2 regions of the uncultured Chitinibacter sp. genome follow, and region 2 is predicted to be linked to the other one. Evidence: predicted binding sites of a transcription regulator. Region 2 holds the regulator's gene; the other holds the start of a gene.
What was found. Region 2 encodes sigma-54, which starts transcription at its own class of promoters, with help from an activator protein. Its sites were predicted from a motif close to CTGGCACGCTTCATGCTT; they were not measured.
Positions count from the first base shown of each region.

Region 1: QV747_RS03415 (TauD/TfdA family dioxygenase) is a predicted target of sigma-54. The motif match lies at 3,714-3,731, and genes of this name have one in related genera.

Region 1 is NZ_CAMFLP010000001.1:741,550-749,651, reverse strand. Features, by position in the region: gene QV747_RS03430 (MFS transporter) at 1-878, opposite strand, end outside; gene QV747_RS03425 (ABC transporter substrate-binding protein) at 878-1,948, opposite strand; gene QV747_RS03420 (hypothetical protein) at 1,982-3,373, opposite strand; gene QV747_RS03415 (TauD/TfdA family dioxygenase) at 3,766-4,740, shown strand; gene QV747_RS03410 (OsmC family protein) at 4,794-5,246, shown strand; gene QV747_RS03405 (LLM class flavin-dependent oxidoreductase) at 5,243-6,589, shown strand; gene QV747_RS03400 (ABC transporter ATP-binding protein) at 6,652-8,102, shown strand, end outside.
Region 2 is NZ_CAMFLP010000001.1:140,403-148,504, reverse strand. Features, by position in the region: gene rapZ (RNase adapter RapZ) at 1-310, opposite strand, end outside; gene hprK (HPr(Ser) kinase/phosphatase) at 311-1,255, opposite strand; gene QV747_RS00685 (PTS sugar transporter subunit IIA) at 1,350-1,823, opposite strand; gene hpf (ribosome hibernation-promoting factor, HPF/YfiA family) at 1,929-2,255, opposite strand; gene QV747_RS00675 (RNA polymerase factor sigma-54) at 2,285-3,676, opposite strand; gene lptB (LPS export ABC transporter ATP-binding protein) at 3,695-4,417, opposite strand; gene lptA (lipopolysaccharide transport periplasmic protein LptA) at 4,414-4,932, opposite strand; gene lptC (LPS export ABC transporter periplasmic protein LptC) at 4,886-5,485, opposite strand; gene kdsC (3-deoxy-manno-octulosonate-8-phosphatase KdsC) at 5,507-6,022, opposite strand; gene QV747_RS00650 (KpsF/GutQ family sugar-phosphate isomerase) at 6,085-7,047, opposite strand; gene QV747_RS00645 (monovalent cation:proton antiporter family protein) at 7,285-8,102, shown strand, end outside.

The sequences.
Region 1 (8,102 bases), 600 kb from region 2:
CGATACACGGCCCGCCGTCCCAGCTTTTGCGCTACGCCACCCAGCAGCATCAGCGCCAAGATAAAGCTCAAGCCCTGACTGGTGATCAGGCTGGCGGCGGCACTGGCCGATAGGCCAAAATCACGGACCGCAATCGCGACGATGAAGGCGGTGTAAAACATCATGCTGCTGTTCACCAGCACCTCAATCGCGCCACATTGCTGCAAGGCGCGATGCCGGCGCAGCAGGCCAAATTGGCTGCGCACCCGCGGCCAGATGGCACCACCTGGGTGGCTGACGGCTTTGGGTTGATAAATACGCAGCACCCGTGGCGCGATCAGCAAAGTGAGGACAAAGCTGATGCCAATCAGCTGATACACCCAGCCAAAGGGCAAAGCAGCAATCAAGGCGGTGGCAATGGCGGGCCCCAGTAAAAACATGCCAATCATGTGGCAGCCACGAAACCAACCGGCTTTGGTTTCACCGACCTGATTCAGTTGCTGCATAAACACGGCATTCAGGGCAATAAAACGGCAGGGCATGCAAAAGCTCACCAGCGCCGTGCACACCAGCAAAAACCACGCTTCGCCAATACTGGGCGTCAGGCAATACAGCAGGGCCGCAATCAAGGTGCCGCTCAAATACATCTTCATGGCACCCACCTGATCCAGCAGCAAACCGACCGGGATACTCATAAACAGCATGCCCACCATCTGCGCCGCGCTGATCAGGCCGATCTCGGCATTGCTGGCGTGCAGATGCAAGGCATAGAGCGCGGTGCTCACCTTGGCAATCCCCACCCCGACCCCGGCCAGTAAAGACAGCGCCACAAAATTCAGCAGAAACCAGCGGGCCGAAACCGCTGGCACCGCGGCGGTCTGCTCGGTGCCAGCTGTCATTACTTACCGCCTTTGGGGGTGCCCTTGGCGTCGTAAGCGGTCCAGAAGTTCTCCAGCTTTTGTTCTTTCAGGGCCTGATTCAGGTATTTGGGCTCAAACCACTGATTGACGTCGAAATCCTTGCGAATCAGCTTGAATTTCAATGAGGCCTGTACGGCATCCTTGTAGTGGTTGTAGAAAAACTCATCCAGCAGCGGGCTAGAGCGGCGTTTGATATCAGCGCCACCGTTGTAGTCTTTCTTGAATGACGCATACGGCACGCCTGACTTGGACCATTCTTGCAGCACTTTCTCGGCATTTTCCGGTTTGGAAATATCCGCGGCCGTGCGGACCAGCACATTCACTACCCGCTGGGTGATTTCCGGATTGGCCTTTTCAAAGTCTTCGGTCACCAAGAAATGCGTTTGGCGGGTAAGTGATAATGGACCTTCTTTATTCGACCAAATCACTTTTGCCACACCGCGATCTACCAATTGGAAAACGTCATAGCCAAACCATGCGCCATCCACATCCTTGGTGGCGATTGCCGCTTGAGTGGTCGCCGTATCCATATTGATCAGCTTGAAGTCTTTTTCGGTGAGGCCGTATTGATCGAGCACCTTATTCACTACCAGCTGGCCATTGGTGCCTTTAAAGAGGGCTACTTTTTTGCCTTTCAGGTCTTCCAGCTTTTTGGCCGGTGAATCTGCGGGGACCGCGAGATAGGTGGTGCCCAGCGTGCCGTTCGCGAGCAAGATTTTGGTTTTCAAACCACTGGCTTTGGCCACAATCGCGGGCAAGTCACCTTGCCACGCAAAATCCAGCAGTTTGTTAGCCAGCGCTTCATTCACTGCTGGGCCGGCACCTTTGAAGTAATTCCACTCCACCTTGATGCCGTCTTTTTTGAATTCTTCTTCAATCAGGCCGCGAGTCGCGGCCGTGGCTGCGGAAGAACCGCCAAAGACCGGTTTGCCGCCAGTGCCGACGGTGGCCACCCCAATACGGATGACTTTGGCTGGGTCAGCCCAAGCCGGGCTGGCTGCGATCAGGGTGAGGGTCAGAGTGCTTAGTGCAAAAATTTTATTTTTCATCGTGTATCTCTCAGTGTTCGGGGCGTGCAAGGCTTAGAAGCCGTATTGGAATTGAGCGAGCCACTCGTTCGATTTCACCTTGGTGGCCTGATCGTCGCGGCGGTTGTAGTTGAGCTGGAACTTGGTCGTTTCGGCGAAGAAAATATTCAGACCTGCTGTGGTGATATTGACCTTGTCGTTCTGCTTGCTGGTATTGGGGTCAAAGCTGTCGTAGCGGACAAAGGGCTGGTATGACACGGGCCACCAGTCGTCGTAGCGACCCTGTGCGCGATAGCCTTTAACGAATTGCTCGCCAAAGTTGTAGAAGAAGGTGGCGGTGTGGGCCTGGCTCTTCAGCTCGCCAAAGACAGGTTTGGCTTTGGTGCCGCTGACCGTGCCATCAGTCCCTTTCACAAACTCATAAGTGAAGCCAAATGGGTGATGGTTGTAGCTAACATCAATGCCATAGCGATCTTTCGCACCTTGGCCTACACGGTCTGCACCAATGGCCAGATTCTGTTTGCCCAGGTACACCGAGGCGCCGATGGTCAGCTGGCGCAGCCATGAGTTGTATTCTGCTGGCGCGGTGAAGGCCACCCGACCAATAAAGTCTTTGTGGTCGTTGTTGTCGGATTTATTTGGGCCATTACCGTTAACTAGACCCACGATGTATTGGAATACCGGGGCGCGGTAGTTGTAGCCGTAATCCACCTCGGGCCACAGGTCGCCGCTTAAGCCAATCCCGATCTGTCGCTGGCCAAAGCCCAAACGCCCGACAAACTGCGCGTTATTGATCACCGGTTTCAAATCTTCGGTGGCGGCCGCCTCTAGGCCGAATGGCACCAGCTGCTGGCCAAAGGTAACGGCCAGACGGCCAGTATCAGGCGAGATGGTCGGCAAGATTTGATAGGTCAGGTTGGCATCCAGCAAGTTGAAATTACTGGTATCCAGCAGCTGGGTGGCGGTACTTTGGGGTGAGTAACCAAAGCGCAGTGCATAAGTCAGATTGCGACCTTCGTCGTAATCTTTATACGCATTACCGGTAAAGGTCAGCACCGCGGTAGGGATATCAAAGCTGGTTTTGCGGTTGTCGGTCACCGCATTATTAGTAGCCAGGCTGTTATAGCCGGCCCGAGCTTGTACGGTGCCGCCCACGACCAGCGCACGCGTAGATTTGGCGGTTTTGGTGTCTTGATCACGCTGAACTTGGTATTTGTAGTTTTCCAAGTCGGCCGTCAGACCTTGCAGCTCATCCTTGGTGGCGTATTCGGCGGCGGCTTCGCCACTGGCTTTGGCCGCAGCTTGCTCTTTCACCTGGGCCTGCAGGGCTTCGAGGCTTTTTTTCAATTCATTGATCTGCTTTTGTAGGGCATCGGCATCGGCCGCATGGGCCACGGTGCTTAGCAGCAGTAGGCTGGCCGCGATGGGGGGCAGTCTTTTGATCATCTTTTGTTCTCCGTTTCATTTCCGAATGAGGTCAGCCAATTTCGGGGCATCGCACTCCCTGCACGATGCGCTGGCGATTTAATATGAGCAAAAGGTGTGCCAACGTGTTCTTATAGAAAAAACAGTTATAATTGAACAGAACGCAACAGCGGCCGCTGCGCGCCGTCAGCAATCTGTTGAAAAATCAACAGTGCAGTCAGATGGGGTGAAATAAGGCGGGTTGGTGCCGGTTTTGGATGGGTGGTGATATCGCAGCAGTTTGCTGCGTTGCGCAGCGCAAAACACAGCAGTTACGCGGTGAATAACAACGGAAACCTTAGGAATAAAAGACTTGAGCGCTCTGGCATGGATTCTGCTGAATGCGACTAGTCACTCACCAAGGAGAATTCCGTATGACCAATCTGGCTGATGTAAAAAACCTGACCAATGATGTTTCTCGTGCGCTACTACCACAGGGGCCGGTTACCGCGACCGTGCAATGGCAAAACCCGGCCGATATCGTAATCACGCCGGTTGACGGCGCCTTGGGCGCAACGGTGACGGGGATCGATGCCAACCAGCCGCAACATCCAAGCACCATCTTGCGCTTGAAAAAGGCGCTGCATGAGCACTTTATTCTGATCTTTAAGCGCCAAGAGCTCGATGACTCGGCCTTGCTGCGCTTTGCCACGTATTTTGGCTCGGTCTTTGTGCCCCCAGAAGATGTGCCAGTACTGGCCTCCAACACCGCTGGTAAAGCGCCGGATGTAGTACGCGTGGCGAATGTCGATGGCGGTTATACCGGTAATGGCGAGTTAACCCCGCATGCCGACCATCAATGGACCCCGATCCCATCGGCAGGGTCATTGCTGTATGCCGTTGAGCTGCCAGCAGTCGGGGGTGATACCTCGTGGTACAACATTCATCAAGCCTATCTGGATCTGGACGAAGCTACCAAAGCTCAGTTGGAAGGCTTGCAGCACATTACCTACAACCCATTCTTGCGCCATGTGCTTAATGCCCAGCGTAAAGCGGAAGGGCTTGAGGCGGAATATCCGAAATATCGCAGCCCAGCCCGGCCAATCCTTGGCCCGGGTTTCCCGCATCCGCTGGTGCGCACTCATCCCGACAGTGGCAAGAAAGTACTGTTTTTGTCGACCCATACCGAGTCAGAAATCCTAGGCATCGATCAGGCTGAAGCCGAGGCGCTGATTGCGCGCTTACGGGCCCATATTCAGCAAGATAAATACCGCTATGAGCATCGCTGGGCTTTGGGTGACATCATGTACTGGGATAACCAGGCGACATTGCACTCACGGACGGCGTTTCCCGAGACTGAGCGCCGCGTATTAAAGCGGGTCAGCCTGGCGGGTAGCCGTCCATTCTAATCCTAGCGCCGGGGGAGCTGGCTAAGCAGGCTACCCCAACGAGGAGTAACAGTATGAGTAATGATGTGATTCAAGTGCGTGTGCGCCAAGATAGCGCTGCGTATCTGCATATCGAAACACGCGCCGCCCATGTGGCCGTTGGCAGAGCGAGTAATGGCGAGAATGCGCCCGACGCCTTTCGAGCGGGTGAGCTGATTTTGGGGGCATTGGGGGCGTGCACTGCCGGTACGATTCGACATTTTGCACAAACCCATGGCATTAGCCAGTTGCAGGATGTCACCGTCGATGTGACCGGCTATGAAAGTTCGGCTCCCAGTCGGATTGGAGCGATTGTGGTGAGGGTGACATTGCATGGCCCGCTGGCGGCGCATGATCGGGTGCGACTGGAAAAAGCAGCCCGGCAGTGCAAAATTCATCACACCCTGCAGCATCCGCCCGAGATCGAGTTAGCGTTTGAACACCACGCTGCGCCAATCGTGGCTCACCCAGAGGAGCTGGCCGCATGAGTCAACGCCAATTACGCTTAGGTGCGTTTATCCCGGCCTATGGCCATCATGTGGCGGCATGGCGCCACCCGGCAACGCCAGCTAATGCTGGCCAAGATTTTCAACACTATAAACGCCTAGCGCAAACTGCCGAGCGCGGCTTGTTTGATGCAGTGTTTCTGGCCGATGGGCTTGCGGCTCGCGGTGAGGGTGAGGCGGGCGAGCGTTCGGCCTATTCAGATCATTTCGAGCCGCTTACCTTACTATCTGCCTTATCGGCCGTCACCGAGCATATTGGCCTGATCGCCACCGTTTCGACAACCTACAACGAGCCTTATCATCTGGCTCGCAAGTTTGCCTCACTGGATCATTTGTCGGGTGGGCGGGCAGGCTGGAACTTGGTGACTTCGGCCACGGAAGAAGAGGCGCGCAATTTTAATCTGCGCGAGCAATTGCCGCATGCCTTGCGCTATCAGCGTGCACGCGAGTATGTGCAGGTGGTCAAAAAGCTCTGGAATAGCTGGGAAGACGATACCTTTGTGCGGGATAAAGCCAGCGGTGTCTATCTGCAGGGCAATAAACGCCATGTTCCCAATCACGTGGGTGAGTTTTTCCAGGTGCGGGGGCCATTGAATGTTGCCCGGCCAGTGCAGGGGCAGCCTGTATTGGTGCAAGCCGGTGCATCAGAAGATGGGCGCGAGTTAGCGGCGGAATCAGCCGAGGTGATCTTTACCGCATGGCAAGAGCTGGCAGATGCACAGGCCTTCTACCGCGATATCAAGACCAGAGCCGCGCGCTATGGCCGCAAGCCGGAAGAGATTTTGATCATGCCGGGCGTTTTCCCAGTGGTGGGACGTACCGAGGAAGAAGCGCAGGCCAAATACCAAGCCTTGCAAGATCTCATTCACCCCACGGTGGGGGTAGGGCTTTTGTCCGCCTTGATTGGCGCTGATTTGAGTGCCTACGAGATTGATGGGCCGCTGCCTGATCTACCGGAAACCAATGGCATGAAGAGCCGGCAGGCACTGATGTATTCGATTGCGCAGCGTGAAGGCTTAACGATTCGGCAGCTGTATCAGCGGATTGCCGGTGCGCGCGGTCATCGTACGATTGTGGGTACACCTGAATCGATTGCCGATCAGTTGGCTGAGTGGTTTGAGGCCGGCGCGGCGGATGGCTTTAACATCATGCCGCCGGTTCTACCTACTGGGCTAGATGATTTTGTCGAATTGGTGATCCCGGTATTGCAGGCTAGAGGGCTGTTCCGCACGCAATATAGTGGCCAAACTTTGCGAGAAAACCTCGGTCTGGCGCGCCCAGCGCATCCGGCCGCGGCAACAGCCACGCAAACTATCGCGGTGTAATTAGCACCTACCCAATAGCCACGGCAAGCCGTGGCTATTGTTATTTCTGGATAACCTTTCCCATGCTGACTGATATTTTCCCAAGCCCATTGCCCAACCGGCCGCGGGCCTTTGTCTTGGCCATGATTAAACCTTTTCTGGCCTGGTATGCCTTAATGCTGGTGCTAGAAGCTGGGGCGGCCACCTGCACGATGTTGCTGCCTTATATTCTGGGTAAAACGGTCGCACAAGTGACCGGCGCGCAGGCCGCTGGCCCTGATTGGCACGGCTTAGTGCAGCTGGTGCTGGTCTTTGCCGCTTTGAATGTGGCCGAGCTGGTGCTGAGCCGGGCGGCAGGGGCGGTGCAAATGCATGTTGGCCCACGCCAGCGCCATCGGATCACCGCGCGCCTATTTGCTTGGCTGCAATATCATTCCCATCGCTATTTTGCCCAGCAATTTTCCGGCGCGCTGGCGCATCGGGTGACTGAAACTGCCATGAGTGTGAATCAGACCATCTGGGCCGTGCACACCGAATTCTGGCCCATTTTGGTGACTTTCTGTGTGGCGAGTTTTTTACTCTGGGGCGCTTCGCCAGTGCTGGCGGGCGTACTACTGAGCTGGATTATTCTGTATGTGACAATGAGCTATGTGCTGGCCCGCACAGCCCAGCCACTGGCTCAGCGTTTTGCGGCAGCCCGTAGTTTTACGGCGGGTAAGATTGTTGATTCGGTGAGTAATCTGGCCAATGTGCGCCTGTTTGCGCAGGAAGCTTTTGAGCGCGATTATTTACAACGGCATCTGGATGAAGAACTCATTCACGCAAACCGCAGCAATTGGTACACCGAACGGGTACGCTGGTATCAATTTGGCTCGGCGATGTTGCTAAAAATCGGCATGCTGGCATTTGCCCTGTATCTGTGGGCGCAAGGGCAGATTGGGGTGGCGGTATTTGTGATGAGTACCAGTATGTCTTTGCTGATTATCGGTGAGGCACGCAATCTATCGCGACGCTTTCTCGAGGTATTTGAGTATTTAGGCAATATCGAGCATGGGGTGCATACCATCGTGCGGCCGCATGAAATTACTGATCAGCACGATGCGCGCCCGCATCCGATCCGCGATGGGCAAATTGAATTTCGCCAAGTGGAATTTGCCTACCAGCCTGGTCGGCCGGTATTCCAAGGGCTGAACCTGACGATTGCGCCGGGGCAGCGGGTGGGGGTAGTTGGCTATTCTGGCTCAGGTAAATCCACCTTGATTAGCTTGCTGTTGCGCTGGTATGACGTACAGCGGGGCGATATTTTGCTGGATGGCGTACCCATTACCCAGATGCAATTGGCCACGCTGCACCAGCAAATCAGCATGATTCCGCAAGAGCCTAGTTTATTTCACCGCTCTTTGAAGGAAAACATCCGCTATGCGCGCCCGGAGGCGAGCGACGCGGAAGTTATCGAGGCCGCCCGTCAGGCGCATGCGCATGAGTTTATTGCTCGCTTGCCACAGGGCTATGACACGATGGTGGGCGAGCGGGG
Region 2 (8,102 bases):
TGGTATCGACATCCGCCTCCAGAAACAGGCCACGCACATCTAGGCCCATGGCTTTCATTTCAGCCAGACGTTCGGGCAGGCTAGTGAGATTGTGCGCACTGCGGGCATCCACTGCAATTGCGACCCGTGGATAGCCATCCTGATCCAGCATCGAGACCGCATCACGGATCAGGGGTGCGGGCAGATTATCCATGCAGTAGTAGCCCAGATCTTCCAGCGCCCGCAAAGCCACGGATTTGCCGGCGCCCGAAAGGCCCGACAGCAGGATTAACTGCTGATGGTGTAGCGGCACTTGGGTAGTGGTTGGCATTTACTCCCCCATTTCCATGAATTTCTGGTGGCGTTCGATAAACTCACGCGTAGAATCGATCCCGCGCAATTGCAAAATATAATTGCGCACTGCCGATTCAACCAGCACCGCCAGATTACGACCCGCCGCCACTGGAATCACCAATTTGCGCACCGGCACATCCAGAATCGCCTGGGTAGCCGCCTGCATCTGCAGCCGATCGACCGGCGTTAACGATTCGCCACCGGCTTTGGCCAAATGGATAATCAGTTTCAAGGTTTTCTTGGGCCGCACTGCCGTTTCACCAAAAATGGTGCGAATATTCAGCACCCCAATCCCACGCACTTCCAGGAAATCGCGCAGCATCGGCGGGCAGCGCCCTTCCAGGGTTTCCGGGTTGGTGCGATACACCTCGACCACATCATCGGCCACCAAACCATGGCCGCGTGAAATCAGCTCGAGCGCCAATTCGGATTTACCCATGGATGACTCACCGGTAAGCAACACGCCCACCTCCAGCACATCCATAAATACCCCATGCAGGTGTGTCGATACAGCCAGCGCCTTGCTTAGGTAGTAGCGCAATACCTCCATTAAATACGGAGATTGCTCAGGGCTAGTGAGCAAAGGCACATGATGGCGCTCGGCCGCATCGCGCAAAGCATCGGGCACAACTTGGCCATTAGCGACAATCATGGCCGCCATTTCATTGCCAAAGAGCTGATTCAAACTGCTGAGCTGCACCTCAGGGGAAAGCGCATTGAGGTACGCGACTTCGGCAATCCCGAGTACTTGAATCCGGTTGGGATGTACAAAATTCAAATGCCCAACTAGCGACAATGAGGGCTTTTGCTCACTCTCGTCATTGGAGAGCAGATTATTTGCCCCAGATTGACCGGCAACCCAGGTGAGGCGCAATTTTTCGGCGTTATCAATAAACAGCTGGCGGGCAGTAATCTGTGGCATACCGGTCTCAAAAAAAAACTGCATCGGCACATGGATGCAGTTTTGATTATGAAGCAGGCCAGTGGCTGGCGTCCAGCCAAGCTGGCCGAGTCAATTAAGCAAAATCGGCGCCGTAGGGCTCCCAGCTGGCGATCCGCTCCCAGACCTGATGCGCTTCGGTCATGGTGTTTAGCTCTTCACGCAACTGCTTATCGGAAAACAGCTGCGCCAACTCGGACAGAATCTGCAAATGCAGATCGGTAGCATTGGCTGGCACCAGCAGCACAAAGATCAGAGCCACAGGCTTGCTATCTGGAGCATCAAATGGAATCGGCTCTTTCAGGCGTACAAACGCACCGGTGGCTTCTTTCAGACCTTTGATCCGCCCGTGTGGAATCGCCACGCCTTGGCCAAGGCCAGTGGAGCCCAGCTTTTCGCGGGCAAACAGGCTATCGAAGATCACGCTACGCGCGATGCCATGGCTATTTTCAAACACGATCCCCACGTGCTCGAACACCCGCTTCTTGCTTCCCACATCCAGATCGAGAAACACATTGGTGGTTGGCAGGATTTTGGTAATGAGGCTCATGGTGTTGGTGTATTTCCTTATGGTCGGGCTATTGTACTTGCCTTGCGGGCAAACAAAAACGGGAACGACTCGCGGCGTTCCCGTTGTATTGCCTACGCAACGTAATTATTCTTCGGCCACCGCCTGATGTTTCAGCGCCTCATTGCGATGCGAAGAGAGCTTTTCTTTGTGTTTGACCAGCTGGCGATCCAATTTGTCCATCAGGACATCAATCGCGGCATACAGGTCTTCCTCAATCGATTCGATGTGGATGTCTTTACCACTGACATGCACGGTAACCTCGGCTTTGTGCTGCAGTTTATCAACCGCCAGAATGACCGTTGCATCGATCACGTTGTCAAAATGACGAATCACGCGTTCGATTTTACTGCTCACGTAATCGCGGATAGCTGGAGTAACTTCAAGATGATGACCGCTGATATTGAGGTTCATATTATTGCTCCTTCGTTTTTATGCGCCCATTACAGGCTTTTGCGCTGACTGGCAGGCGCGATACCTAACGCCTCCCGATATTTAGCAACGGTGCGCCGCGCAACTGCCACACCCTGCTTTGCGAGTTCTTCCGTTATAGCATTATCGGATAACGGTTTCTGTGCATTTTCCTGCTGGACTAGCTGTTTGATCAAAGCTTTGATCGCGGTCGCCGAGTTTTCCCCACCGCTGTCATTTTCAACATGACTACCGAAGAAATATTTGTACTCCAAAACCCCGCGGGGTGTCAGCATAAATTTTTGCGTTGTCACCCGCGAGATGGTGGATTCATGCAAATCCAGCTCTTCGGCGATGTCCCGTAGCACCAAGGGTTTCATCGCCACTTCGCCATATTCAAAGAACGCTTGCTGCCGCGCCACAATCGCTTGCGCCACTCGCAAAATGGTATTGCCACGCTGCTCAATACTTTTAATCAACCAGCGCGCTTCCTGCAGCTGGCCCGCCAAGCTCTCGCCAGCTTGCCCCTGCAACACCCGCGCATACATCTCATTAACTTTCAGCTTGGGTTGCGCTGCCTGATTCAGCCGTACCGACCAGCGGCCGCGCACCTTTTGCACCAACACATCCGGCACAACATAGCGCGCCGTTTCGCCGCCCCAGTTGGCCGCCGGACGCGGGTTCAAACTACGAATAATCTGCTGCGCTTCTTTTAACTGGACTTCATTGCACTGCAAAAGTTTCTTTAAACGGGTGAAATCCCGTACCGCAAGTAATTCCAAGCCTTCTAGCAACACCCGTTTAGCTAACTCTACCGTAGGGCTAGGCGGCAATTGTTTGAGCTGGAGCAATAAACACTCGCCCAGCGAGCGCGCGCCGACGCCCAATGGCTCCAGCTGCAATAAATGCTGATGCGCGATCTGCAGCTCAGCCATTTCCAGCTCAAGCTCCGCGACGAATTCCGCCGGTAGCTGCTCAAATACTTCTTCTAGCGACACCGGCAATAAGCCATCGTCGTCCAGCGCTTCAATGAGCATAGTGAGCAAAGCAAAATCACGGGCAGGCAAAGCCAGTAAGCGAGCTTGCGCCAACAGGTGATCACGCAGGCTAAGCTCAATCGCAACCCGCAGCGTGGGGTCATGCTCGTCGTCATCATCAAACGATTGGCTACCACGCACCTCATCCCAGCGCAGCCCATCATCTTCAAAATCATCACGCTCGGTTGTGCTGGTATCTTGGGCTTCGCTGGCATCGGCACTATCCAGGCCATGGTCTTCGCGTTCGAGCAGCGGATTGTCAGCGAGGTACTGCTCGATTTCCTGTTGGAAATCCAGCGTAGAGAGTTGCAGCAGTTTGATCGACTGCTGAAGTTGCGGCGTGAGGTTGAGCTGCTGCGCCATGCGCAGCTGCAGACTTTGCTTCATAAACTGCGGCCAGTGATGCTACATACGGAAATGCTCGCCCAAATACACGCGGCGAACATCTTCATTATTCACAATCTCGGCCGGTTTACCAGCCGCCATCACGGCCCCTTCCGAGATGATATAGGCGCGGTCACAAATCCCGAGGGTTTCTCGTACATTGTGATCGGTAATCAGCACCCCGATGCCCCGCTCTTTCAAAAAGCCAATAATGCGTTGAATATCAATCACCGCAATTGGGTCTACCCCGGCAAAAGGTTCATCCAGCAACACAAACTGTGGGTTGGAAGCCAGCGCGCGGGCGATCTCCACCCGGCGGCGCTCACCGCCTGACAAACTCATGGCATTGCTGTTGCGCAAATGCCCCACATGCAGGTCATGCAGCAAGGCATCGAGTCGCTCGGCAATCTCGGTTTTATCTTTGTAATGCAGCTCCAGCACCGCCTGAATGTTTTCCGCCACGGTCATTTTGCGGAAAATCGACGCCTCTTGCGGCAAATAACCCAAGCCCAAACGCGCCCGCTGGTGAATGGGCTGCTGACTAACATCAATGCCATCGAGTTCAATCCGGCCCTCATCCATACGCACGAGGCCCACAATCATGTAAAAGCTGGTGGTTTTACCGGCACCATTGGGGCCCAAGAGACCCACCACTTCACCGCTGCTGACTTCGAGCGACACATCACGCACCACCGTGCGTTTTTTGTAGGACTTTTGTAGATGCTGGGCTTTCAGCGTACTCATTGGCTAACTTCTTTCTTGGCTGGCTGGCTGGCGTCTTTTTTCTTCGGGTTCAGCGTGATATTCACCCGACCACCCGCCTTACTTTGCGCTTGGTAAAACTCGGTATTCATGTCGTAGGTGATTTTATCGCCCACCACCAAATCCTGATTACGCTTAACCCAGGCCTTGTCCATCAACACCAGAAAGCCCTTTGCGCCGTCGTAATCAAAGCGGAGTGCTTCAGCATCCAGTGGCTCGCCCGAATCCAGCCGCTGCTTGAAACGCACCGGGCGGCCTTCACCTTGAGCAAACTGATGGCCTTGTTCATCTTGTCGGGTGGTCAGTTTATCGGCCCGCATTACCATCGTGCCCTGCGTCACCACCACATTGCCGGTGCAGACACTTTGCTGGGTCTTTTGATCCATCACGCAGTTATCGGCCACGATATTCATCGGTTTCTCGCGGTCGGCAGTTTCGGCCCACGCAGAATTAGCGAGCAGCAGTGCCAGTAAGGGCAGCGCGAGCAGTCGGGACATAAGTCATTCTCACTTTGGATAGTAAATTCAGAGTTTGCTGGGCATTATCGGCGATAAAGCCCACCGCTTCGGCATGATGTGGGCCCATATCCGCCACCACCGGTGTGCTAGCGCGGGCGATGCTGGTCGCCTGATCATAAAACACATCGCTACTGCGCACGACCAATTCGGCTTGCTGGCCGAATGCCGCGCGGCGTAGTTCGGTCGCATCTTCAAACCAAACCTGCGACGCTTTATTGGTGGTTTTCGCCCGCACGCCGGTCACCACAATATTGGGTTTACCCGGTTCAGTCTGGGTCAGCTTTGGCTGTTTAAACAGCAGCGTGTCATTGGCCCGCAGGTGTTTCACTTCCTGCGCGATCAGCGTCGAGCGGATTTGCCCTTGCTCATCAAAGCGCTGCAATACCCCCAGATTCACAATCATATCCGGGGTATTGGGGTCGGCCTCGACCGTAATGACGGTTTGAATCGCGGCCCGGCTCAAGCCCCAGATCAGCGCCCCGACCAGCAGCAACAACACAAGGGGCAACGCCCAGATGGTTAAACTACGCAAGCGTTTTCCCCTGCCAGCCCATTAAGCCAGATACGGCGCTAAAGCCGCATCCAGTGTACCTTGGCTGGCCATAATCAATTCGCAGACTTCGCGCACCGCGCCATGCCCGCCCTGGCGGCCGGTCACATAATGCGCGTGCTGTTGTACCAGCTCTGGCGCAGCCGGCACAGCCACCGCAAAGTGCACGCGCCGCATCACGGGCAGATCAATCACATCATCCCCCATATAACCGCATTCTTCAGCGCTCACGCCCGCTTCGGCAAGCAACTTCTGAAAGGTTTGCAGTTTGTCATGGGCGCCTTGATGCAGAAAATCAATCCCCAGATTACGCGCCCGGTGTTCTACCAAGCGTGAATTACGCCCGGTAATAATCGCCAGCTTCACGCCGGAATTTTTCAGCATTTTCAAACCGTGGCCATCCAGCGAATTAAACGCCTTCAGCTCTTCACCGGCATCGGTATAGTACAAGCCGCCGTCGGTCATCACACCGTCAACGTCGAAAATCATCAGTTTGACTTGCTTGGCACGCTCAATCATGGCTTCTCTTTAAGGGGTATCAGTCTGAAATCTATTTATCTAAAGGCGTAGCGGGCTATCCCCTACACCACACGTGCTTTAAGCAAATCATGCATATTAATTGCACCCACCAGCCGGCCTTGCTCCACCACCAGCAGGCCATTCACCCGGCGCGCCTCCATCACTGCCGCAGCTTCAGCCGCGAGGCGCTGCGCTTCAATCGTCACCGGTGCTGGGCTCATCACCTCACGCACCGGCGTCGTGCGTAAATCAATATCGCGGTCAATGGTGCGGCGTAAATCGCCATCGGTATAAATCCCGCACAGCTGTCTGGCATCGTCCACAATCGCCGTCATGCCCATGCCTTTGCGGCTGATTTCCATCAGCGCATCGCGCAGCGTGACATCATGCTGCACGACCGGCAAGGCCTCGCCTGCGTGCATCAAATCTCGCACATGCACCAGCAAACGCCGGCCCAGCGAGCCGCCCGGATGCGACAGCGCAAAATCTTCAGCTTGAAAACCACGCGCCTCCAGCAAGGCCACGGCCAAGGCATCACCCAGCGCCAATGCCGCCGTGGTGCTGGCGGTGGGCGCCAAATTGAGCGGGCACGCTTCTTCGGCCACACCGGCATCGAGGTGAATTTGCGCCTCACGCGCCATGGTCGAGCTAGGGTTACCGGTCATACAGATCAGCGGTACCGCAAGGCGTTTCAGGCTAGGCAAGATCGCCAGCACTTCGTCACTTTCGCCCGAATTAGAGAGCAACAAAACCACATCTTGCCGGGTAATCATGCCGAGGTCGCCATGCGCCGCCTCGCCCGGATGCACAAAAAACGCTGGCGTACCGGTACTGGCCATGGTGGCCGCGAGCTTGCGGGCGATGTGGCCCGATTTACCCATCCCCATTACCACCAGCCGCCCCGGGCACTGCAAAATCAGCGCACAGGCCGCCGCGAATCGCTCATCCAGCCGCTGGGCCAGTGCCGTAATGGCTTGGGCCTCAATGGCCAATACCCGGTGGGCAGTTGCAAGCGCAGCAGTCATCTTAAAGAAAGCTCAAGCACAAATGAGCAGCGATTATAAAAGAGCCAGCCCATTCTGTAACCGGCAAAGCGGCAAATTGCCATGCCAATCTGCCCCGCACGCCCAGCGACGTTGCAAGAAAAACGCAAAGAACGTGCCAACTGGCCAATTAGCGGCAGGATTTCATGCGCAAGACATGCTGCGCCGGTATATTAGCAAGAACGAATTTGAATTCATGTCGCGATTGCGCCGTCTTGCATGCCCTCTACCCTGCATAATTTTTTATTTCTTCTCGCCATTGCCGTTCTGACGGTGGTGTTCTGCCGCAAAATCAAACTGCCGCCCATGCTGGGCTACCTGGTGATTGGTATTTTCGTCGGCCCCCATGCGCTGGGCCTGATTGAATCGAGCGAGGAAGCCACCCATCTGGCCGAATACGGCGTGATTTTCCTGATGTTTACGCTGGGGCTGGAATTTAACCTCGCCAAACTCAATGCCATGAAACGCGTGGTGTTTGGCCTTGGTTTATCGCAAGTGATGGGGGTCTTGCTGCTGGTGATGCTGGCGTGCGCCTTCTTTAATCAGCCCTGGCAACTTGGTCTTGCACTGGGGGCGGCCTTGGCGATGTCCTCCACCGCCATGGTGTCTAAGCTCTTGGCCGACCGCAACGAACTCAACGCCCCGCACGGGCAAAATGCCTTTGGGATCTTGCTATTTCAAGATCTGGCGGTGGTGCCCTTCCTGATTATGATCCCTGTGCTGGGCAAGCCAGCTGAAGAGCTAGCGGTGGCGATTGGTCTCGCGGCCCTCAAGATCATTTTTGTCCTTACTTTACTGCTGTGGCTGGGGCAAAAACTGATGCGCCCATGGTTTACGCTGGTGGCGCGCCAGCACTCTAGCGAGCTCTTTATGCTCAATATCTTGCTCGTGACACTGGGGATTGCCTGGCTCACCGAGCTCACCGGTCTTTCTCTAGCACTGGGCGCATTTCTGGCCGGCATGTTGATTGCCGAAACCGAATACCGCTATCAGGTTGAAGACGATATTCGCCCCTTCCGCGATCTGCTGCTGGGCTT